One region of the Kribbella sp. C-35 genome, then DNA from elsewhere that is predicted to be linked to it. Evidence: riboswitches for the same ligand, from Rfam matches in the RefSeq annotation. Region 1 holds a riboswitch; the other holds the start of a gene.
The links. Region 1 has a riboswitch for glycine ahead of gcvP (aminomethyl-transferring glycine dehydrogenase). Riboswitches for the same ligand answer to the same signal wherever they lie in the genome.
Positions count from the first base shown of each region.

Region 2: it holds a riboswitch for glycine, as region 1 does, so the genes downstream of both, ACLJOO_RS08185 (L-serine ammonia-lyase) here and gcvP (aminomethyl-transferring glycine dehydrogenase) in region 1, are expected to answer to the same signal.

Region 1 is NZ_JAJPWG010000002.1:186,286-197,349, forward strand. Features, by position in the region: gene ACLJOO_RS13590 (MMPL family transporter) at 1-435, opposite strand, end outside; gene ACLJOO_RS13595 (hypothetical protein) at 475-897, opposite strand; gene ACLJOO_RS13600 (serine hydrolase domain-containing protein) at 952-2,259, opposite strand; gene gcvP (aminomethyl-transferring glycine dehydrogenase) at 2,302-5,142, opposite strand; glycine riboswitch at 5,215-5,304, opposite strand; gene ACLJOO_RS13610 (dihydrodipicolinate synthase family protein) at 5,320-6,180, opposite strand; gene ACLJOO_RS13615 (MerR family transcriptional regulator) at 6,230-6,799, opposite strand; gene ACLJOO_RS13620 (bifunctional nuclease family protein) at 7,044-7,538, opposite strand; gene ACLJOO_RS13625 (MerR family transcriptional regulator) at 7,601-8,314, opposite strand; gene ACLJOO_RS13630 (FHA domain-containing protein) at 8,301-8,843, opposite strand; gene gcvH (glycine cleavage system protein GcvH) at 8,965-9,348, opposite strand; gene ACLJOO_RS13640 (DUF881 domain-containing protein) at 9,363-10,193, opposite strand; gene ACLJOO_RS13645 (small basic family protein) at 10,196-10,528, opposite strand; gene ACLJOO_RS13650 (DUF881 domain-containing protein) at 10,525-11,064, opposite strand, start outside.
Region 2 is NZ_JAJPWG010000001.1:1,615,764-1,626,827, reverse strand. Features, by position in the region: gene ACLJOO_RS08210 (GntR family transcriptional regulator) at 1-782, shown strand, start outside; gene ACLJOO_RS08205 (aminopeptidase P family protein) at 826-2,256, shown strand; gene ACLJOO_RS08200 (hypothetical protein) at 2,438-2,665, shown strand; gene ACLJOO_RS08195 (alpha/beta fold hydrolase) at 2,670-4,088, opposite strand; gene ACLJOO_RS08190 (DUF3817 domain-containing protein) at 4,187-4,519, shown strand; glycine riboswitch at 4,643-4,747, shown strand; gene ACLJOO_RS08185 (L-serine ammonia-lyase) at 4,827-6,200, shown strand; gene ACLJOO_RS08180 (helix-turn-helix transcriptional regulator) at 6,249-7,079, shown strand; gene ACLJOO_RS08175 (alpha/beta fold hydrolase) at 7,072-7,752, opposite strand; gene ACLJOO_RS08170 (hypothetical protein) at 7,941-8,579, shown strand; gene ACLJOO_RS08165 (hypothetical protein) at 8,576-9,367, opposite strand; gene lysX (bifunctional lysylphosphatidylglycerol synthetase/lysine--tRNA ligase LysX) at 9,544-11,064, opposite strand, start outside.

The sequences.
Region 1 (11,064 bases):
GTCCTGGCGCAGGGTCTTCGCGGCGTCCAGTTGACTCGGCTGACCAGCGTTGTTGGTGTCCATCGACACCAGGCCGAGCACGTAGCGGCCGTCCTTCGACGGCGGGCCGGGAACGACCTGCTGAACCTGGTCGATCTTCTTGGCGCCGAGTTCGGTGGTGATCTTCGTGGCATCCGCCAGGTCGGCCGGCGTCAGCCGGCCACCGTCGGAGCGCTGGTAGAGGACGATCGCGGACGGCGTGAACGCGCTCGGGAACGCGCTCTGCTGAAGCTCCGCGGCCTGGATCGACTCGTAACTCTTGGGCAGGAAGCTGCTCTGGTCGCTGCTCGAGGGCAGGCTCGGCGCGGTCGCCGCTACGGCGACCGCGACCACCAGCCAGGCGAGAATCGTCCAGATGGGATGACGGACGGCAACGCGCCCGATGCGGTGGAACATGTCGGTCTGCCTCCGGGCAGGAGATCTTGGAATGGACGGTCAGGCCGCGTCGAGGGCTTCGGTGATCTTGCGGATCATCTCGGTCATCGCCGGACCGGTGCCGCCGCGCTCGGCCCGGGCGCCGGCCTCGACGGCGGTGAGGACGGTGCTGCGGAAGTTGCCGGCCTCGGCCGGGTCCTGCTCCTTGAGCAGGGCATAGGACGCCGTCAGCGCCGGGAACACCTGGTCGGCGAGCTCGGCCGTCGTCTTTCCGTCGAGCTTCAGGCCCTTCTGCTTCTCGTCGAGCGCGTGCCCGACCGGTCCGGTGGCCGAGGCCAGGGCCAGGGATCCCGCGACGGCGATCTTGCCGGCGGATTTCACGCCGGCGGCTGTGATGAGCGCGATTGCGCCATGCGCGGCGATCGCCAGCGTGGTCTTGTCCTGCTCGGTGAGGGTGATTGCGGAACTGCTCTGATTCGTCATGCAACCACCATCACCGGGCGTCCTGACACCGCCCTGACACGCGCCTGACAGCTACTACTGGTCGAGTCCGTACGGGGTCCTGGTCAGGACAAACGTGGCGACATTCAGGTGGGTGATGGTGTCGCCGTTGCGGAGGACGTGGAGTTTTTCGCCGGCCAGGTAGCCGTCGCGGCCCTGGTAGAGGTCGGGGGCGAGGGGTGACAGGCGGGTTGTGAGGCCGCCGGAGAGTTGCAGGATTCCCGCGCAGACGGAGATCGTCAGCGGCGTGTTGCCCCAGTACCAGTGGCCGAGCAGCTCGGCGCCTTGGGCCAGCGGCGGCTCCGGCACCCACTCCTGCGTGATCGGCGGCTCGTACCGGGTCAGGATGCGGACCAGGTCGGGAGCCAGCGACGCCACCCGGCCGTACGTCGCGTTGCCGAGCGTCACCGCGCCGACCCGGCGGACCCGGTCGACGAACAGCCCGGCGAGGAAGCCCGGCATCGAACCGGTGTGACCGATCAGCAGGTGCGGATCGTCCGCGATCAGCCGCAGCCCGAGCCCGTACGACGCGTTCAGGCCCTCCCGCGGATCCGACGCCACCGGCGCCGCCATCTCCTCGACCGAGTCCCGGCTCAGCACCTCGTGCACCGGGTCGATCCAGAACGTCGCGTACCGTGCCAGGTCCTCGATCGTGCTCCACAACTGCCCCGCCGGCGCCATCGCGCCCGAGTCGTACGCCGGCTCCGGGTCCAGCTGCCCGCTGAACGGGTGCACCGAGAATCCGTCGGCGGCCGGGGCCGCCGGGAAGTACGACGTACGCCGCATCTCGAGCGGATCCAGAACCCTGGTCTGGACGAGCTCGACCCACGACTGGCTCCGGAGCCGGGCGACGATTTCACCGAGCAGCCCATACCCGAGGTTCGAGTAGTGATGCCGCCGATCCGCTGGGCCGACCGCCTGCGAGTCGTTCATCGCGGCGGTCAGCTCGTCGAACGAGACGCCCGGATTCCGTTCCCACCAAGGGCCTTCAGGCTCCGCGTTCATCCCGCCGCTGTGCGCGAGCAACTGCCGGATCGTCCGGTCCCCGAACGCGATCCCCGGCAGATGCTTGCCAACAGCATCGTTCAGCGACAGCAGCCCGTCATCGCGGCACTGCATGATCAGCACCGCCGTCATCGTCTTCGTGATCGACCCGATCCGGTACTGCACATCCGTCCCCGGCAAGCCCCCGTCAGCCGTCGCGAACCGCCCCCGCGCCCCGGTCCACACCAACTCCCCGTCCCGCAGCACCCCGGCATTCACCGACGGCAACTTCCACTCCCCCTGCGCTGTCGCAACCTCGGCAAACAGAGCAGCGGCGGTGTCCGGACGTACGTGAGTCAACTGAGGCTCCAGGCAGGTCGTGGACAGACCAGTATGCCCGTTCTACTCGAACGCCTCCGGTGAAGGGCAGGAGCAGATGAGGTTGCGGTCGCCGTACGCGCCGTCGATGCGGCGGACCGGCGGCCAGTACTTCGAGGCTCGGTCGACTGAGCGGGGGAAGGCGGCCTCTTCGCGGGTGTAGGCGTGCTCCCACTTGTCGTTGATGACCGACTCCGCGGTGTGCGGGGCGTTCACCAGCGGGTTGTCGGCGGCCGGCCACTCGCCCGCGGCGACCCGGTCGATCTCGTGGCGGATCGCGATCATCGCGTCGCAGAAACGGTCGAGTTCGCCGAGGTCCTCGGACTCGGTCGGCTCGACCATCAGCGTGCCGGCGACCGGGAACGACATGGTCGGTGCGTGGAAGCCGTAGTCGATCAGCCGCTTCGCGACGTCGTCGACGCTGATCCCGGTCTCCTTGGTCATCGGCCGCAGGTCCAGGATGCACTCGTGCGCGACCAGGCCGTTCTCGCCGGTGTAGAGCACCGGGAACGCGCCCTCGAGCCGCTTCGCCACGTAGTTCGCGGTCAGTACGGCGGCCTTGGTCGCCTCGGTCAAACCGGAAGCGCCCATCATCCGGATGTAGGCCCACGAGATCGCCAGCACACCGGCCGAGCCGAACGGCGCCGCGCTGATCGGGCCGACGCCGGACTCCGGACCGGCCTGATCGAGCAGCGGGTGGTTCGGCAGGTACGGCGCCAGGTGCGCCGCGACCGCGACCGGGCCGACGCCCGGGCCACCGCCGCCGTGCGGGATGCAGAACGTCTTGTGCAGGTTCAGGTGGCTGACGTCGCCGCCGAACTCGCCCGGCTTCGCGAGCCCGAGCAGGGCGTTCAGGTTCGCGCCGTCGACGTACACCTGACCGCCGTGGTCGTGGACGATCTGGCAGACCTCGCGGACGCTCTCCTCGTACACGCCGTGCGTGGACGGGTACGTGATCATGATCGCCGCGAGCTTCGCCGCGTGCTCGGAGGCCTTCGCGCGCAGGTCGTCGAGGTCGATCGTGCCGTCGTCGTTGCCCTTGACAACAACGACCTTCATACCGGCCATCACCGCGGACGCGGCGTTGGTGCCGTGCGCGCTGGCCGGGATCAGGCAGACGTTGCGGTCCTGATCGCCCTGCGCGTGGTGGTAGCCGCGAATCGCGAGCAGACCGGCCAGCTCACCCTGCGAGCCCGCGTTCGGCTGGATCGAGACCTTCGCGTACCCGGTGACCTCGGCCAGCCAGCGCTCCAGCTGACCGATCAGCTTCACGTAGCCGGCCGCGTCCTCGATCGGCGCGAACGGGTGGACGTCGGCGAACTCCGGCCAGGTGACCGGCTCCATCTCGGTGGTCGCGTTCAGCTTCATCGTGCAGGACCCGAGCGGGATCATCCCGCGGTCCAGTGCGTAGTCCTTGTCGGACAGCTTGCGCAGGTACCGCAGCATCGCCGTCTCGGACCGGTGCGTGTTGAACACCGGGTGGGTCAGGTACTCCGTGGTCCGCGGTACGGCGATACCGGGCCCGGCAAGCGTGTCGTCGTACTGGACGCCGAAGGACTGGCAGACCCGGGTGAGCGTCGCGACGTCGGTCTTCTCGTCGCAGGAGATGCCGACGTGGTCCGCGTCGACGAGCCGCAGCCAGATCCCGTTCTGCCGGGCGGCGTCCACCACGTCGGCGGCGCGACCCGGGACCCGGGCGAGGACGGTGTCGAAGAAGTCGTCGTGCACGACCTCGACCCCGCCTGCACGCAGCGAGGCGGCCAGCTTGCCGGCATAGTTGTGCACCCGCTCCGCGATCGCCTGCAGACCATCCGGTCCGTGGTAGACGGCGTACATCGAGGCGACGACGGCGAGCAGGACCTGCGCCGTACAGATGTTCGACGTCGCCTTCTCGCGACGGATGTGCTGCTCACGCGTCTGCAGCGCCAGCCGGTACGCCGGGGCGCCGTCCGCGTCGACCGAGACGCCGACGAGACGACCGGGCAACGACCGCTCGAGGCCGGAGCGGACCGACATGAAGCCGGCGTGCGGGCCGCCGTAGAACAGCGGTACGCCGAAGCGCTGCGAGGAACCGATGACGATGTCGGCGCCCGCCTCTCCCGGCGCTTCAAGGACCGTCAACGCGAGCAGATCGGAGGCCACAGCAACCAATGTGTCGCGGCCGTGCGCCGCCTCGATCAGCGGCTTGAGGTCGCGGACTGCGCCGTTGGACCCCGGGTACTGCACGAGGAGACCGAAGAAGTCGCCCTCGGGCAGACCGTCGGTCGTGTCGGCGACGACGACCTCGATACCGAGCGCCTCGGCGCGGGTCTGCACGACCGCGATCGTCTGGGCGAAGGTGTCGGCGTCGACCAGGAAGCGGTCCGACTTGCTCTTCTTGTTCGACCGGTGCGCCAGGGTCATCGCCTCGGCGGCCGCGGTGCCCTCGTCGAGCAGCGACGCGTTGGCGGTCGGCAGCCCGGTCAGATCGGAGACCGCGGTCTGGAAGTTCAGCAGCGCCTCGAGCCGGCCCTGGGAGATCTCCGGCTGGTACGGCGTGTACGCCGTGTACCAGGCCGGGTTCTCGACCAGGCGGCGGACGATCACGGACGGTGTGAAGGTGCCGTAGTACCCCTGGCCGATCATCGAGGTGGCGACGGTGTTGCGGGCCGCGAGCTGGCGGAGCTCCGTCAGCGCGTCGACCTCGGAGGCCGGCTCGGGCAGCCGCAGCGCCTCGGCGGAGCGGATCGAGGCGGGCACTGCGTCGTCGACCAGCGTGTCGACGTCGTCGTACCCGAGGAGCTGGACCATCCGGGCGATCTCGTCCGGGCGCGGACCGATGTGCCGGTCGGCGAACGTCGCCGAAAGCTGAGGGGTGTCGTTCACTAGAGGCTCCGATGCTGACTGTCGCTGCCGGTGGCCTCCCCCTCTGTCACGCGCGCTGCGCTCCAGAGTCGCCTGCGACACTCGGTCCATGGGCCTGAGAGGTTCCGGGGAGGAATTGCCCCTTCGGCGCCCGATGACACGGGTCTCTCCCGAGTGCTGTGAACGGCTGCCTCGAGGCTACCAGGAATCTCCGAACAGTTCGGGCAGCAGGCTCCGCACGACCGGCCGTGCCGCCGCCACCTGCTCGGCCGTCGCCGACTGCATCGGCCAGCGCACCCGCGTGCCGACGTCCGCCCACCCACCGACCGCGGCCAGGAACTTGTCGAGCCCAGGGTTCGAGAGGCCGGCCTTCTGCAGCGGTACGACGTGAGCCGCGAAGAACTCGTCGATCCGCCGCTCGACGTCCAGGTCATGCGCCGTCCGCACGGCGCCGTTCGGCGAGAGCGCTGCCACGTTCGAGTAGCTGCCGTGTGCACCGAGTAACGACATACTCGCCAGGAAATGCCCCGGCACGAAGATCGCCAGCCCAGACCGCGTGGCCTCGTCGAACCACGTCTTGTCACCGCCCGCGGTCTTCAACCCGATCAGACCCGGCACCGCCGCCGCCAGCTCACCCAGCTGCCGCGGCCCGATGGTGGTCTTGGCGTGCGGTGGGTTGTAGAGCACGAGGGGTACGTCACCAGCCGCGTCGGCGGTCCGCCGTAGAAAGTCGAGTACTTCGTGGGCGTTCAGCGGCAGCCAGTCCGGGACGATGACCTGGATCGCGCCGGGATGCAGGGCCGCCGCGCGGCGGACGCGGGACAGCTGGAGCTGGGCGGACGGGTGACTGGCACCGATCTGGAACGGTTTACCCGCTGCGGCGAGGAGCTCGTTGACCCGGTCGAACTCGTCCTCGGTCAGGGTCTGGAACTCCCCCGCCGTCCCGTGGGCGTACAACCCGTCCAACTGACTGCCGCCGAGCACCTCGGCCTGGGCTTCCAGACGCGGGAAGTCGATCGAGTCGTCGGCGTTCAGCGGTAACAACAAAGTCGCCCACACACCGCGGAGCGAATCAGCGGTGAGTGGGCGCACAGAGTCAGGAACTACGTCAGCCGGTCATCCGGGCGCGGCGGCGGGCGGCGAGTTCGTCGTTGGCGTGGCCGTCGGAGTCGCCCTCGTCGTGACCGTCGGCCCGCTCGGTCGGGAGCTCGGACAGCGAACCCTCGACCTCGCGCCAGACGCCGCCGAGCGCGATCCCGAACACGCCCTGGCCGCCGGCCAGCAGGTCGATGACCTCGTCGGGCGAGGAGCACATGTAGACCGACGCGCCGTCGCTCATCAGCGTGATCTGGGTCAGGTCGTCGAAGCCGCGCTTGCTGAGGTGCGCGATCGCGGTCCGGATCTGCTGCAGCGAGATCCCGGCGTCCAGCAGCCGCTTGATCACTTTCAGCAGCAGAACGTCACGGAAACCGTACAACCGTTGCGTCCCCGAGCCGGTCGCCGGGCGCACGGACGGGGAGACCAGGCCGGTGCGGGCCCAGTAGTCGAGCTGCCGGTACGTGATCCCGGCCGCGGCGCAGGCCGTCGGACCGCGGAACCCGACGTCCTCCGGCATCGGCCGTAGGTCGTCGTCGAACAGCAGACCCTGAACGCCGGCGGTGGCAGTAGCGGCTGCCACAGCCTCTGCGTGCGCGTCGGACGTCGACTGCGCCGTCAGATCCGTGTCCCCGGTGCGTGTCACGCCTGAGCCTCCCTGGATACCGACTGGAACGAGCCATCTCCGTGGAGTGACACCACCCCACGACGTCTTCACGGTAAGCCGCCGCCCGAACAGGGTCAACGACAACCGCATCGAGCCGGGAGCGTGTCGCGACCGCCGTACGAATCGTTACCTAGGTTTCTGAGGGTCCCCAGCGTGCTCTTCAGCTCTTGTCGAAGTCCTCCGGGGTCACCTGGTCGAGGAACTCCCGGAACCGCTCGACCTCCTCTTCCTCCTCCACCTCGTCGGCGCCGTTCGTCTCACTCTCCGGGACCGGGATGCCGGCCTCGGCGAGGATCTCGTCGGCGCAGAACACCGGGGTCCCGGTCCGCAGCGCGATCGCGATCGAGTCCGACGGGCGGGCCGAGATCTCGGTCTTGTCGTCGAACACCAGGATCGCCTCGAAGATGCCGTCGGTCAGGTTCACGATCCGGACCTGGCTGAGGGTGTGCCCGAGGACGCGGATGGTCTCCGCGAACAGGTCGTGGGTCAGCGGCCGGGGCGGCTCCATGCCCTGCTGGGCGAAGGCGATCGCACTCGCCTCGGCAGCACCGATCCAGATCGGCAGGTATCGCTCACCTCCGACCTCTTTCAGCAGCACGATCGGCTGACTCGAGGGCATCTCCACCCGGACTCCGACCACGTCGACTTCGCGCACACGTTCAGCCTACTCCGAGGGGAAGCCCCGGGCAGGCCCACGGGGGTTCGCTGTGGACAGCCTTACGAACGCGGCAGCCGAGAGCGGACCAGGGCAGTGTGCAGACGGACGGTGAGGGCGGCCAGCTCACCGGTCTGTTCGGTACGGCGGGGGCCGGTGACCTGTTCGATGAGGCCGACCTCGCGGTCCGCCGCCGTACGGAACGCCCGCAGGTGCCGTGGTTCGAGACCGTACGCCGCCAACGCGGCCGCGACCTGTGCGATCACGATCGCGTCGCCGCCGTAGTGGTTGCCGCTGGCCACCACCAGGCCGTGACTCTCCAGCTCGTCGAGCAGTTCGGACGGTACGTCGGCGGCGGCCCGCAGCTCGTCCCGGGTCAGCTGCAGCTCGGTGCTCGCGGCACCGAAGTCCTCAGCGACCGGCTGGCCTGGTGTCTGCGGCAACGAATTCGGCGCGACCGGCGGACCGGCGGCGGCCGGCTGCAGGCCGCGGTCGATCGCACCGAGGTGTTCCTTGATCACTTTCAGCGGCAGGTACTGATCACGTTGCGCGGTCAGCACGTACCGCAGCCGGTCGAGGTCGGCGGCACTGAACTTGCGGTAGCCGGACGCCGTCCGGGCAGGCGTCACCAGCCCCTCGGCCTCCAGGAAGCGGATCTTGGAGATCGTGACGTCGGCGAACTCGGCCTGCAGGAGCTGCAGCACCTCTCCGATGCCGAGGCCGCCCGCAGGCGCGTTGCCGGTGGGCTCAGGAGCGCTGGGATCAGGCCTGGCCACTGGCGTAGTACACCAGCCGGTACTTGCCGATCTGGACCTCGTCCCCGTTGGTCAGCAGGACCTCGTCGATCCGGTCACGGTTGACGTACGTGCCGTTCAGGCTGCCGACGTCGCGGACCTTCACGCCGTACGGGTCCCGGCGGAACTCGGCGTGCCGGCGCGACACCGTCACGTCGTCGAGGAAGATGTCGCTGTCCGGGTGCCGGCCGGCGGTGACCACGTCGACGTCGAGCAGGAAGCGGCTGCCCGCGTTCGGCCCGCGCTGGACGATCAGCAGGGCGGACCCGGCCGGCAACGCGCCGACCGCGGCCGCGTCGTCGACGGACAGCGGCTCGCCGGTACCCTCCGGCTCCGGCTCGGCACCGATCGGGGTCAGCATCGCCGTGTCGGTGACACCCGGCGTCGGCTGCGGCGTCGGCTGGGCCGGGGCTGCCGCCGGGCGGTCCGCGCCAGGCAGCATCGCTCCGCACTGCGAGCAGAACCGGCTGCCCTCGGAGTTCTCGTGCCCGCACTGGTTGCAGAACGGCATGCTGTGATCCTCCCGATCGCCGGTGGTCCGGCGACGTTTTCGATAGACCCCGTGGTAACAGTGTGGACATGGACCTCAACCCTCGACCAGCGGTTGAGGTCCGTAACTTATCAGCCCTGGTTCAGCCTTGGTCGAGCTGGCCCTGGTAGGCCTCGGCGTCCATCAGCGCGGCCACCTCGGCGGTGTCCTCGACCTCGATGTCGAGCAGCCAGCCCTCGCCGTACGGGTCGCTGTTCACCAGGTCCGGCTGGTCGGCGAGCGACTCGTTGACCGCGGTCACCGTGCCGTTCACCGGGGCGTACAGGTCGCTCACGCTCTTGGTCGACTCCAACTCGCCACAGGCGTCGCCGGCTCGCACCACGCTGCCGACGTCGGGCAGCTGCACGTACACGATGTCACCGAGCTGGTCCTGCGCGAAGTCGGTGATGCCGACCCGCACGGGTCCTTCCTCGCCGGCCTTCAGCCATTCGTGCTCGGCCGTGTACTTCAGGTCTTCGGGGTACACCTTCGTCCTCGTTTCTACTTCGTGGGGCTGGGCGCCGGGCGAGCGTAACGATGCTCCTCCGGCGCGTGCAAGGCAGTGATCGCGACGTTGTCGAGCTCGGTGACCTCGGCGGTTCCGCCCACCTGCGGGCCGGTCACCTCGCTGACCAGGCCGCCCGGGAAGTTGGCCGCCTCGGACAGGTTGTGGGACTCGCCGATCGCCTCGATGACGTACGGCGAGTTCACCTTCTGGCCGTCGATCTGGATCCCGGGTGCGTCGTCCACGAAGTCGGTGCTGGCCACCACCCGGACCGACCCGTTGATCTGGATCGCCTCGGCGCCGGCGTCCCGCAACTCCTCGATCGCGTCCAGCAGGTTGAGCGAGGCCATCTTGCCCTGCGGGTCGTTCAGCGTGATCCGGACCCCCGGGCCCTGCGCGGGCAGCGTACCGGCCAGGATGCCGAGGGTGCGGACCTGGGCCTCCGCCTGCTCGCGGGCGGTCTGCGCCTTGTCGGCGCTGGAGGACAGCGAGTTCTTCCGCTCCTCCAGGTCCGCGATCTCGCTCTCCAGCCGCCGGGTGTTCTGCCCGAGGCCGTCGAGGATCGCGATCAGGTCCTCGCGGCGGGCGTTCTGGTAGCCGTCGTCGGCCCGGTTCACCCGGACCTGCACGACCGCGACACACGCGACCAGGGCGAGCACGACCGCGACGATCGCCTGACCGCGGGACGGCTTGAACCCGGCCCGCAACCGGCGCAGCGCCAGGTTCGGCGTCCGCGGCTTCGGCATCGGCGTCGGGGTCTGCGGCTGCGGCTGTTCGACCGCGGCCTTCTCCGGCTGTTCCGGCTTGGCCGGCTTCTCGTCGCTCATGATCAGGCCCGGAAGATGTGCCGGCGGATCGCGGCCATGTTGGTGAAGATGCGGATGCCGAGCACGACGACCACACCGGTGGACAGCTGCGAGCCGACGCCGAGCTGGTCGCCCAGGTACACGATCAGGGCCGCGATCAGCACGTTGGACACGAACGACACGACGAACACCTTGTCGTCGAAGATCCCGTCCAGGAACGCGCGCAGCGCGCCGAACACCGCGTCCAGCGCGGCCACGACCGCGATCGGCAGGTACGGCTGCGCCCAGTCCGGTACGTCGGGCGCCACCAGCAGACCGACGACGACACCGATCACCAGCCCGAGTACGGCGATCATCTCGTTCTCACCTTCGCGTAGCGCAACGCGATGGTCGCATCGGCCGGCACCAGCAAGGAGTCCTCCGTCGTGATCGTCATCCGGACATCGAAGTTGCTCACCAGGTACTGCACCCAGCGCCCGCCCGAGCTCTGCGCGAACCGGGCCGGCATGGTCGCGGTGTCCCCGATCGCGAGCACCGTGTACGGCGGGGTCAGCGAACTGTAGTCAACGGTGATGGCACTGCCCGCACCGCGGATCGCGGTCAGCGACGTGATCCGGTGACCGTTCACCGAGATCGCCTCCGCACCGGACGTCCACAGACCGTTGACCAACTGCTGCAGGTCGACGTCGAGCAGCCGGCCTTCCTTCGCGTCGGCGTTCTTGGCGTCGTCGATCACCGCTTTGAGGCCCGGGCCGGTGACCGCGATCGCTCCGGTCTGCAGTTCGAGGTCGTCGAGCTTCTGCTGCAGCGCGGCGCCCGTACTGTCGTTGCTCAGGCCGCTCGCCTGCAACCGGCGTACCTCGTCGGCGAGCCGGGACTGGTTGTTGCGCAG
Region 2 (11,064 bases), on a different contig from region 1:
TGAGCACGGGTGGGGCCGAGGACGCCGAGGACACAGCAGCGGACACTGCGCCGGACACCGGCAGGCAGGCCTGGTTGCGGACCGTCGCCGCCGACGTCGCGCGACTGGACCGGAGCAGTTCGGCCGAGCGCGCCGCGGACATCCTGCGCCGCAGTATTACCGAGGGCGCGTTGCCGCCCGGCGCCCAGCTCTCCGAGGTCGAGCTGACCGAGGTCCTGGAGGTCAGCCGGAACACGCTGCGCGAGGCCTTCCGGCTGCTGACCCATGAGGGCCTCCTCGTCTACAAGCTGCACCGTGGTGTCTTCGTGCCGGAGCTCGACGAGCACGACGTGATCGACCTGTACCGGCTGCGGCGCGTCCTCGAGGTGGACGTCGTCCGCGGCCTGGCGGAGCGTGATCCGGAGCTTCCTTCCGGCCGGCTGGAGCCCCTGCACGACGATGTCGAAGCTGCCGAGGCGGCTGCCAGCGCAGACCGCTGGCCGGCTGTCGGTACGGCGAACATGCGCTTCCACCAGCACCTGATCGGGCTCGCCGACAGCGCGCGAATGGACGCGATGACCGGCCGGCTGCTCGCGGAGCTGCGGCTCCTTTTCCATGTGATCGCGACCCCGCGCGAGCTGCACGAGCCGTACATCGCGCGGAACCGCGGGCTGTTCGAACTGCTCGAGGCCCGCAAGTACGAGCAGGCCGCCGCCGACCTGCACCAGTACCTGCTCGACTCCGAACAGGGCATCCTCGCCGCGTTCCGGGATAAGGGCTTGCGCGGCCAGGCGACAACCTGAGTTGATGAACTGACAACGTCAGCTGCAAAGGGGAGCTCAGCTCATGACCGATGACGACCGGACCGACCAGACGCCGAAGTCCTACCGCCCTATCGACGCCAAGGGATTCCGGGAGTTCATCTCGCGTGGCTGGGGGCCGGTCGACCGGTCGGTGTCGGTGCCGGAGGGGCTCGCGGAAGCCGCCGCGGAGCACCGGCGCAAGCTCGCCGCCGCGCTGCCGGGCCGCCGGATCGCGCTCGCGGCCGGTCGTGCGCCGGTCCGGTCGAACGACACCGACTACCAGTTCCGCGCCGACAGCGACTTCGTCTGGCTGACCGGTTGCCAGGCCGAGGGTTCGGTCCTGGTCATCTCGGCGGACGGCGATGCGACGCTCTACCTCCGCGAGACCGCCGGGCCGGACGAGGCGGACTTCTTCTCGAACGCCCGCGACGGTGAGCTGTGGATCGGCCCGGTGCCCGGGCTGAAGGACTGGTCGGACGCGCTGCAGATCGCCTGCCGCCCGATCGAGGAGCTGCCGGCGGCGGTCCGCGGCGCGGTCCCGTTCATGCTGTCGGTGCCCGGTGTCGAGCCGATGCTGGACGCCTTGGTACGGACGTCCCCCACCGACGGCAACGCACTGCGGCAGACGCTCGCCGAGCTGCGCCGGATCAAGGACGACTGGGAGCTCGACCAGCTGCGGGAAGCGGTCGCGGCCAGCGTGCTCGCGTTCGGCGATGTGGCGCGGGAGCTGCCGGAGGCGATCCGCGGCGGCGGTGAGCGCTGGCTGCAGGGCACCTTCGACCGGCGCGCGCGGACCGCGGGCAACGGCGTCGGGTACGCGTCGATCGTTGCTGCTGGCAACCACGCGCCGGTGCTGCACTGGGTCCGCAACGACGGCGCCGTGAACGAGGGCGACGTGATCCTGCTCGACGCCGGCGTCGAGACCCGCACGCTCTACACCGCCGACGTGACCCGTACCTTCCCGGCCAGCGGCGAGTACACCGCGGCGCAGCGGCAGGTGCACGACCTGGTGCACAAGGCACAGCTCGCTTCGCTGGACGCGGTCAAGGTGGGAGCGCCGTACCGGGCCTTCCAGTACGAAGCGCTGCGGGTGCTGGCCGAGGGGCTGCGGGACTGGGGCGTGCTCGACGTCTCGCTCGACGAGCTGCTCGGCCCGGACGGGCAGCAGCACCGCCGGTACATCGTGTGCGGGACCGGTCACTACATCGGCCTCGACGTGCACGACTGCGACGCGTCCCGGCCGGAGGCGTACTTCGCCGGCACCATCGAGGCCGGTATGGCGCTCGCGGTCGAGCCGGGGCTGTACTTCCACCCGAACGACGAGACCGTTCCGCCGGAGCTGCGCGGTATCGGCATCCGGATCGAGGACAACGTCGTCGTCCACCAGGACCGGCTGGAGATCCTCACCGAGGACCTCCCGATCACCACCGACGGCCTGGAGCAGTGGACCCGCTCCCACCTCGACGCTAAGTAATCAAAATTACCCGTCACAAGCAGTAACGTTCGTCGCTGCCCGACGATGTACAGGGCGGGGGGAGGGTCGACTCGGCCCGGCGCGTGGCAAGTGGGGGGCCGCGTATCACGCGCCCGGCCGAGTCGGCCTCGAACTGGGGCCAGGGGGGACCCAGGATCCCTGGGTACGGGGAGTAGTCAGCATGAACCTACGAGTGCGAGTCATGAACTGCGGCAGCAGGCACTGGTACGCCGACATCGACGACGCCGACGATCCGCAACCGGACGACCCGTTCTGGTTCGTCGACAACTGCCGGACCCAGGCACAGGCGCTGGAGAGCGCCTGCTCCGAGCTCCGGCTGATGGCGGGCCGGCTGGTCCGCGGCGATCACCTCGACCGCGTTCTCGAAGTGACCGGCGTACCGGTCTGACCCGTCACCCGGCGGGCAGTACGGCGGCACAGCTGCTGCCGCGCTCCGGTACGTCCCGCGCGATCAGGTAGTCGTCGATCGTGCTCTGCATGCACGGGCTCTTTCCGTAGCTCCCGTGTCCCCAGCCTTCGTACGTCAGCAGTACGCCGTACCGTCCGAGCTGACGCTCCACGCTCTGCGCCCAGCTGTAGCCGGTGGCCGGGTCGTGGATCGCGTTGGCGAGCAGTACGGGCGTCTTGAGCCCACGGACCTTCAGCTGGTGCTGCGGGTTGTTCGCGGGCGGTGAGCCGAGACAGATGGACACAGCCATCAGCTGACCGGGGTAGCGCAGGTCCTGGTTGTTCCGGGCGAGCCGCTGGAGATGTCCGGCGTACTCGCGGTAGCTGCGGACCGGCAGGTTCCAGTCCTGACAGAACACCGCCAGCGGGTACTGCGCGACTCCGGTCTGCACGGGCTTGGTCGGAGTACCGCCTGCCTTCAGCATGTCGGCGAGCACGGACCACTGCGGTCCGTAGAGCAGCCGGAACACAGTGAAGCTCAGCGTGAACAGGTCCGGCGACTTCGCCAGCAGGTCCGCCCAGAGCGCCTGGATGTCGCGACCGTGCAGTGCGCAGGTCGTTGTGGCGTCGCACCACTTCACGAACTCGTCGAACGAGTCCTGGCCCGCGGCCGCCTGGTCGTCGAGGAAATCACGTGTCGTCGGCGAGCTGTGGTCGCTCACGCTCTCCAGCACCATCGCGCGGACCCTATGCGGGTACGTCTCGGCGTACTGCGCTCCGAGCAGCGTCCCGTACGAGCTGCCGTGGAAGGAGATCGTGGACTCGCCGAGAGCTCGCCGTACGGCGTCGACGTCGCGCACCGTCTGCCAGGTGTCGATGTGGTCGTACAACGGCCCGGTGTGCTCGCGGCAGTCCGTGGCGAGCTGCCGGTTGTAGGTGATCGTGGCGGTGAACTCCGCCGCGCTCTTGATGATCGGCGACGGCTGCTTGTTGAGCAGCTCCGCCGAGCAGCGCACCGGGTTGCTGCGCGCCACACCACGCGGGTCGAAGCTGACGATGTCGAAGCGGTCCTGCAGGTCGGTGCTGAACCGGTCGATCCCGGTCTTGATCCGGTCGACGCCCGAGTCGCCTGGACCGCCCGGGCCGAACACCAGGACGCCGACACGTTCGCTCGGGACCTTCGCCGTACGGCGGGCGATCGCGAGGTCGAACGGGGGACCGCCGGGGTCGCGCCAATCGACCGGCAACCGGAGCGTCGCGCACTGCGAGCCGAGAACCTCGGCCGGGTCGTCCTTGCCCTCGGGCTTGCAGTCGGTCCACTGCACGCGGCTCGTGGTGGCTGTTGCTGTGGGCAGCGTGGACAGCCCGGCGGCCGCGACGCCGAGCAGTACAGCGCCGGTGACGGCGCGCTGGGTGAACGTCATGCCGCCGATCCTTCGGCAATCGCTTGCTACCGGCATCAGGGAGCCGCCCTCGTGCGACCCCGAGCGCGGCTTGGGGGACTTGTTAGGGTCGGGCCTTGATGAGTACCAAACATGCGGCGTGGTTCCGGACGGTGGCGATCGCCGAGGCGATCTCGTGGACCGGACTGCTGATCGGGATGCTGTTCAAATACGTGCTGTCGGACAACGAGATCGGGGTGAAGATCTTCGGGCCGATCCACGGCGGCATCTTCATCGCGTACGTGATCACCGTGCTGGTGGTGCGCGGCCCGTTGCGGTGGCCGTGGCCGGTGACGTTGGCCGCGCTGGCGGCCAGCATTCCCCCGCTGTTCACCTGGTTCTTCGAGATCTGGGCGGTCCGGACGGGCCGGATTGACGCCGCCCAGCAGACCCCCGTACCGTCCACAACGTGAGGTTGTGTCTCTCGACCCCACGCCTACTGCGCGGCACTCGGCGCGCACCGAGGCACTCCGCCGAGCACCTGCTCGCTACGGCGTGGGGTCGAGAGACACAACCTGGTCAATTCAACAGCCGCATGAACCCGTGCGGGAGAGACCCGGGCCGGAACGTTTCCGCAGGCCGGGCGCCGTAGGAGCAACTCTCCCCAAGAATCTCTCAGGCACCTTCACCGCACGGGCGAGGCACCTCTGGAAGGCATCCGCCTGACAGAGCGGGGAGGACACCAAACGGTCAACGGCGACCGGAAGGAACCTCCACACGATGGCGATCAGCGTCTTCGACCTGTTCAGTATCGGGATCGGCCCGTCGAGCTCCCACACCGTGGGACCGATGCGCGCGGCCCGCACTTTCGCACGCGGGCTCGCGGACGACGGCCTGCTGGCCGCGACGACGACCGTCGAGGCCCAGCTCTTCGGCTCGCTCGGTGCCACCGGGCACGGGCACGGCAGTAACAAGGCCGTCCTGCTGGGCCTCGAGGGGGCCGACCCGGAAACGGTTGCCACGCACTCGGTCGACGCCCGCGTCGAGACGATCCGCGAACGCGGCCGGATCCTGCTGGCCGGCACCCACGAGATCACGTTCGACGAGAACACCGACCTGCTCATGCACCGCCGCAAGGCGCTCCCGTACCACCCGAACGGGATGATCTTCGTCGCCCACGACGCGAATAACGCAGTACTGCGGGAGCGCACCTACTACTCGGTCGGCGGTGGATTCGTCGTCGACGAGACCGCCGCCGCGGGTGACCGGATCGTGCCGGACACCACCCCGCTGAAGTACCCGTTCACCACCGGCGCGGAGCTGCTCGACCGGTGCCGTGAGTCGCAGCTCTCGATCAGCGAGGTGATGCTCGCGAACGAGCTCGCCTGGCGGACCGAGGAGGAGGTCAAGGACGGGCTGCTGCACATCTGGCAGGTGATGCAGGACTGCGTCCGCGAGGGCTGCGAGACCGAAGGCATCCTGCCCGGCGGCCTCAAGGTGCCGCGGCGGGCGCACGCCCTGCACAAGAAGCTCACCCAGGACCCGTGGTCGGTCGATCCGCTCAAGGTGATGGACTGGGTGAACCTGTTCGCGCTCGCGGTCAACGAGCAGAACGCGTCCGGCGGCCGGATCGTCACCGCCCCGACGAACGGTGCCGCCGGCATCATTCCCGCCGTACTGCACTACTACCGGCGCTTCGTGCCCGGGGCGACCGACGACGGCGTGGTCCGGTTCCTGCTGGCCGCCGGCGCGATCGGCGTGCTCTACAAGGAGAACGCGTCGATCTCCGGCGCCGAGGTCGGCTGCCAGGGCGAGGTCGGGTCGGCCTGCTCGATGGCCGCCGCCGGGCTCTGCGAGGTGCTCGGCGGTACGCCGGAACAGGTCGAGAACGCCGCCGAGATCGCGATGGAGCACAACCTCGGCCTGACCTGCGACCCGGTCGGCGGACTGGTGCAGATCCCGTGTATCGAGCGGAACGCGATGGCGTCGGTGAAGGCGATCAACGCGACCCGGATGGCGATGCACGGCGACGGCGTCCACGTGGTCACCCTCGACAAGGTCATCAAGACCATGCGCGAGACCGGCGCCGACATGAAGGTCAAGTACAAGGAGACGTCCCGCGGCGGCCTGGCCGTCAACGTCATCGAATGCTAGTAACGGCAGTACCAGGCTGATTCGTGTTCCGCCCGGGATACTGGGGAGATGGGCGAGCTCGGACGGACGTTGCACGCGTGGCGTGATCGCGTCACGCCCTCGGAGGTCGGCCTGCCGGCCGGTGGGAAGCGGCGGGCTCCCGGGCTGCGGCGCGAGGAGCTGGCGCATCTCGCCGGGCTGTCGGTCGACTACATCGTCCGGCTCGAGCAGGGCCGGTCGGACTCGCCGTCGGCCCAGGTCCTGACCGCGCTGGCCCGCGCGCTCCGGTTGTCCGATGCCGAGCGCAACCATCTGTTCGTGCTCGCCGGCGAGGTCGAGCCGTCGCCCGGGCGAATGTCGGCGTACATCCCGCCCGGCGTGCAAAGGATCGTCGACCAGCTGGAGGGCGCGCCGCTGTGCGTCACCGACGCCGCCTGGACGATGATCACCTGGAACCCGATGTTCGCCGCCCTGATCGGCGACCCGTCGGAGTGGCCGGGGCGCCGGCGGAACATCCTCTACAAGCATTTCGTGGAGCCGGGCGATCGCGTCGTCATGACGCCGGAGCAGCAACAGAACTTCCGGAACGCGATGGTCACCGATCTGCGCGCGTCCCTCGCCCGGTACCCGCACGACCCGGACCTCAAGGCGTTGATCGAGGAGCTCCGGGCCGGGCACGACGACTTCGCGCACCTGTGGTCCCAGCGGGTCGTCGGCTTCCATCAGTCCGAGCGGAAGACGATCCGGCACCCGGACGTCGGCACCTTCGACATCGACTGCGACGTGCTCGCGGTCCCGGGCAGCGACCTGCGCATGGTCGTCTACACCGCCGCCCCGAACACCGAGGCCGCCGAGAAGCTCCGGCTGTTGTCGGTGATCGGCTTGCAGGCTCTCACGTGAGCAGCGCCGCGACCGCCGCAGGGTCCTCGACCTGGGCGTTGTGCCCGAGGCCAGGCAGCGTGACGGCCTGGTGGTGCAGGGCGTGCAGCTCGACGTCGGTGTTCATCGGATCCCGCTCGCCGCGCGCCAGCACGACGTCGGCCTGACTCGCCGCGATCAGCGCGGGCATGTCCGGTGCGCCGACGCCGAACGTCCCGGGGTCCATGGCAAGGCGCCAGTGGCCGTCCTGCTCGAGCAGGCCGTGGTCGACGACGGCGTCGGCCGGGTCGACGAGTCCCTGGAGGCCGGAGACCTTGAGGAACCTCGCGGCTGCTTCGTCGCGGGTGCCGAACCAGGCGGCAGGCTTCTGGGCCAGCGCGTTCGCTCGACCCAGATCGTCCGCGGTCCAGCTCACCTTGACTCCGAGCGCGACGACCCGGCTCACGGTGACGTCGTACCGGCCGCTGGCCAGTTCGAGGGCGATCACGCCGCCCAGCGAATGGCCGAGTACGACGAGGTTCCGGCGTACCGCGAGATCTGCTGCGACGGCCGCGGCCATGGCAGCGAAGGTGTACGCCGGGAGCGGGGCGGCCGAGCCGTGGCCGGGGAGATCCGGAGCGTCGTTGGCGTCCGGCCAGGTGTCCCAGACGCGGCCGTTGGCTCCGAGACCGTGGAGCAGCACCAGATTCGCCATGAGAGCAGGCTGGCAGAGGAAGGCGGATGCTGCCGTGCCGGTCGGCGCGTTGTCAGCTAACGCACTGCATTCCTACGGTCGCGTAAGCGGCATAGAATTCCCGGAACATTTCTGTTTGGCGTGGAATTTCTTCCAAGGGCTGTTTGAAACGACTCATCTACCGATACCCTGCGGGACTTGTGAATCCGATGTCTGCCACGGCTTCCCGCCGCCCGCCCTGGCAGAACCCGCGGCGTCGCCGCCAGGCTGCCGCCACTGTCGGCATCCTGTTGCTCGGCTACCTCGTGCTGGTCGTCGTCGCCCTTCTCGGCGGCCCGCGGATCGGCGCCGGGTTCCTGCCGCTGCCCGGCGGCGGACCGGAGCCGGCCACGCCGATCGCCGGCCCGCAGCCCGGCGAGCCGACGCAGAACGTCGCCGTACTCCCGCCGCAGACCACCACCCCGACGCCGGCCGCGACACCCGGCGTGCTTCCCACCGCCGTAGTGACGCCGTTGCCGACAGCAACCAAGCCGGGCGAGACGCAGCCCCCGGTCGGTGTCACCACGACGCCGTACCCGACGATCGTCCCGGGGACGCCGACGCCGCAGATCGTCGAGACCACCGGACCCACGGTCCCGCCCGCGACCAAGCGACCCCCGACCGTGCCTCCCACGAACCCCACCACCGCGCCGACGAGCCGCCCCACCAGCTCGACCACCCCGACCGCGCCGCCCACCAGCACCACCCCGAGCACCCCGCCGACGACGCCCAATGATCCCGACGACCCGGACCAGCCCGGAGGCCTCGGCGGCATCCTCGGCCACCTGCTCGACAAACTGGGGCTCTAGTACGCCTCGACCTCGGTGGTGTCGGCGTTGCCGCCTGGGCGGGGTTGGAGGTTGACCTGCCAGGACTGGTTCTTGCCGAACGTCTGGTCGAACTTCTTGAACGAGCAGTCCGAACGGAACTTGTGCCGGTCCGCGTCCCAGTCCGCGCCGCTCTTGAAGTAGAGGCGGTACGCGCCGCCGATCCGGTTCACGGTCGTGGATTGGGTTGCCCGGAGATACACCATCACCTGTGGAGTGCCGGGTGGCTTGCCGTCGCTGACGATCGAGATCGCGACGTCCTTCGTCGTACCGTTGGTGATCTTGAGCCGCCCCATCCCCTCCGGATCACGCCGTACGAGGACCTCGCCGTTGTCGGGCTGGACCTGCTTCGGCGCGGGCCCGGGATCGGGAAGCGTCCGGCCGAACGTCAGCTTGAGCTGCTGCTGCAGCACCAGCGCGGGGCCGAGGTCGGTACGCAACTGCCGTTGCACCTGCTGAGAGGTGTACGCCGTCCCACCGCAGCGCGCGTCCTCCTCGGTCTTCTCCGCCGAGCTCGTCAGCCGCGTCGCCGCCACCCCGATGCGCTCCTGCAGCAGCGCGTGTACGCCGGTCAGCCGGGACGTCACCGTCAGCGCGGACAGCCGGACCGCGACCGTGTTGAGCGACTCCGCGAGCGTGCTCACCGCTTCGCTCAGACCCTCGGCCGTCCGGACCCGGGTCAGCGCGCGCGTCGGACCGGCCAGCACCTGATCGATCCGGCTCAGCTCGGCCTGATACGCCGTCGTACCCAACGGCCCCGCGACCGGCACCGATGCTGTCGGCGCCGGCGCGGCACTATTCGAAGAAGTCGCGACAGGACTCGGCGCAGGCTCCGGCTCCCCACCGCAACCTGCCACCAGACCCACCCCAGCACAGAGCGCAACCCAGCACTTCATCCCCACCCCAACCCCCAGGTCCCCAACCCGTGAGGGTCAAGGGTAAAGCATCAGTCGCGTGGTGCGGGACGGACGAAGGGGAAGGCCAGTGTGCTGCGGATGTTCTGGCCCGTGAGCATCATCATGACCCGGTCGACGCCGATGCCCAGGCCGCCGGTCGGAGGCATCGCGTACTCGAGCGCCGACAGGAAGTCCTCGTCCAGCGACATCGCCTCGGGGTCGCCGGCGGCGGCCTTCAGGGACTGTTCGGTGAGCCGGCGACGCTGCTCGATCGGGTCGACGAGCTCGGAGTACGCCGTACCGATCTCGGCCCCGAACGCGACCAGGTCCCAGCGCTCGGCGAGCCGCGGATTCGTGCGGTGGTTGCGGGTCAGCGGGGACGTCTCGAGCGGGAAGTCGGTGTAGAACGTCGGCACCGTGGTGTTCGGTTCGACGAGCTCGTCGTACAGCTCCAGGACGAGTTCGCCGGCCGACATCTCGAACGTCGTATGGACGCCGTGCTCCGCGCACAACGCCCGGAGCTGGTCGACGGGAGTCTCCGAGTCGATCGCCGTACCGGCGGCCTGGCCGACCGCGTCGTGGACCGTGACGACCGGCCACTCGCCCGAGATGTCGATCTCCTCGCCGTCACGCCGTACGACGGGCTTGCCGTACACCGCGGTGGCGGCCTCGATCAGCAGCTCCCGGGTGAGTTCGCGCATCACGTGGTAGTCGGCGTACGGCTGGTAGGCCTCGACCGACGTGAACTCCGGGTTGTGGGTCGCGTCGGCGCCCTCGTTGCGGAAGTTCCGGTTCAGCTCGAAGACCTTGCCCATCCCGCCGACGCTCAGCCGCTTCAGGAACAGCTCCGGCGCGATCCGCAGGAACAGCTCGGTGTCGTAGGCGTTGATGTGCGTGACGAACGGTCGCGCGTTCGCACCGCCGTGCACCGCCTGCAGCATCGGCGTCTCGACCTCGATGAACCCACGCGTCTCGAAACCGTTGCGCAGGGCCCGGACCGCGGCACTGCGCTGCTGCATCATCCGCAGCGAGTCCGGGTTCATCACCAGGTCGAGGTGCCGCTGCCGGACGCGCGCCTCGGGGTCGGTGAAACCCTTCCGCTTGTCGGGCAGCGGGTGCAGGCACTTCGCCGCCATCACCCACGACGTCGCGGCGATCGACAGCTCACCCCGGCGGCTCGTGACAACCTCGCCGGTGACGCTCACGTGGTCGCCGATGTCCACAAGTCGCTGCCACTGCTCCAGCTGTACGTCGCCGCAGGAATCGGCCGTCAGCATCACCTGCAACTGCGTGAGCCCGTCCTGCAACTGCGCGAACGCCAGACCGCCGTGGCCCCGCATCCGCAGCACCCGGCCGGTCACGGACGCCGTGTGCCCGGTGTGATGGTCCGGCGGCAGATTCGGGTACAGCTCCCGGACCCGTTCCAGCGTCTCCGTCCGCGGCACCTCGACCGGATACGGATCGATGCCAGCAGCAACGAGCTCGGCCAGCTTCGTACGCCGGATCTGCTCCTGCTCGGTGAGCTTCCGCGTCGGCAACGCCGGCCGCAGCAACTCCACTTCCTGCTCGTT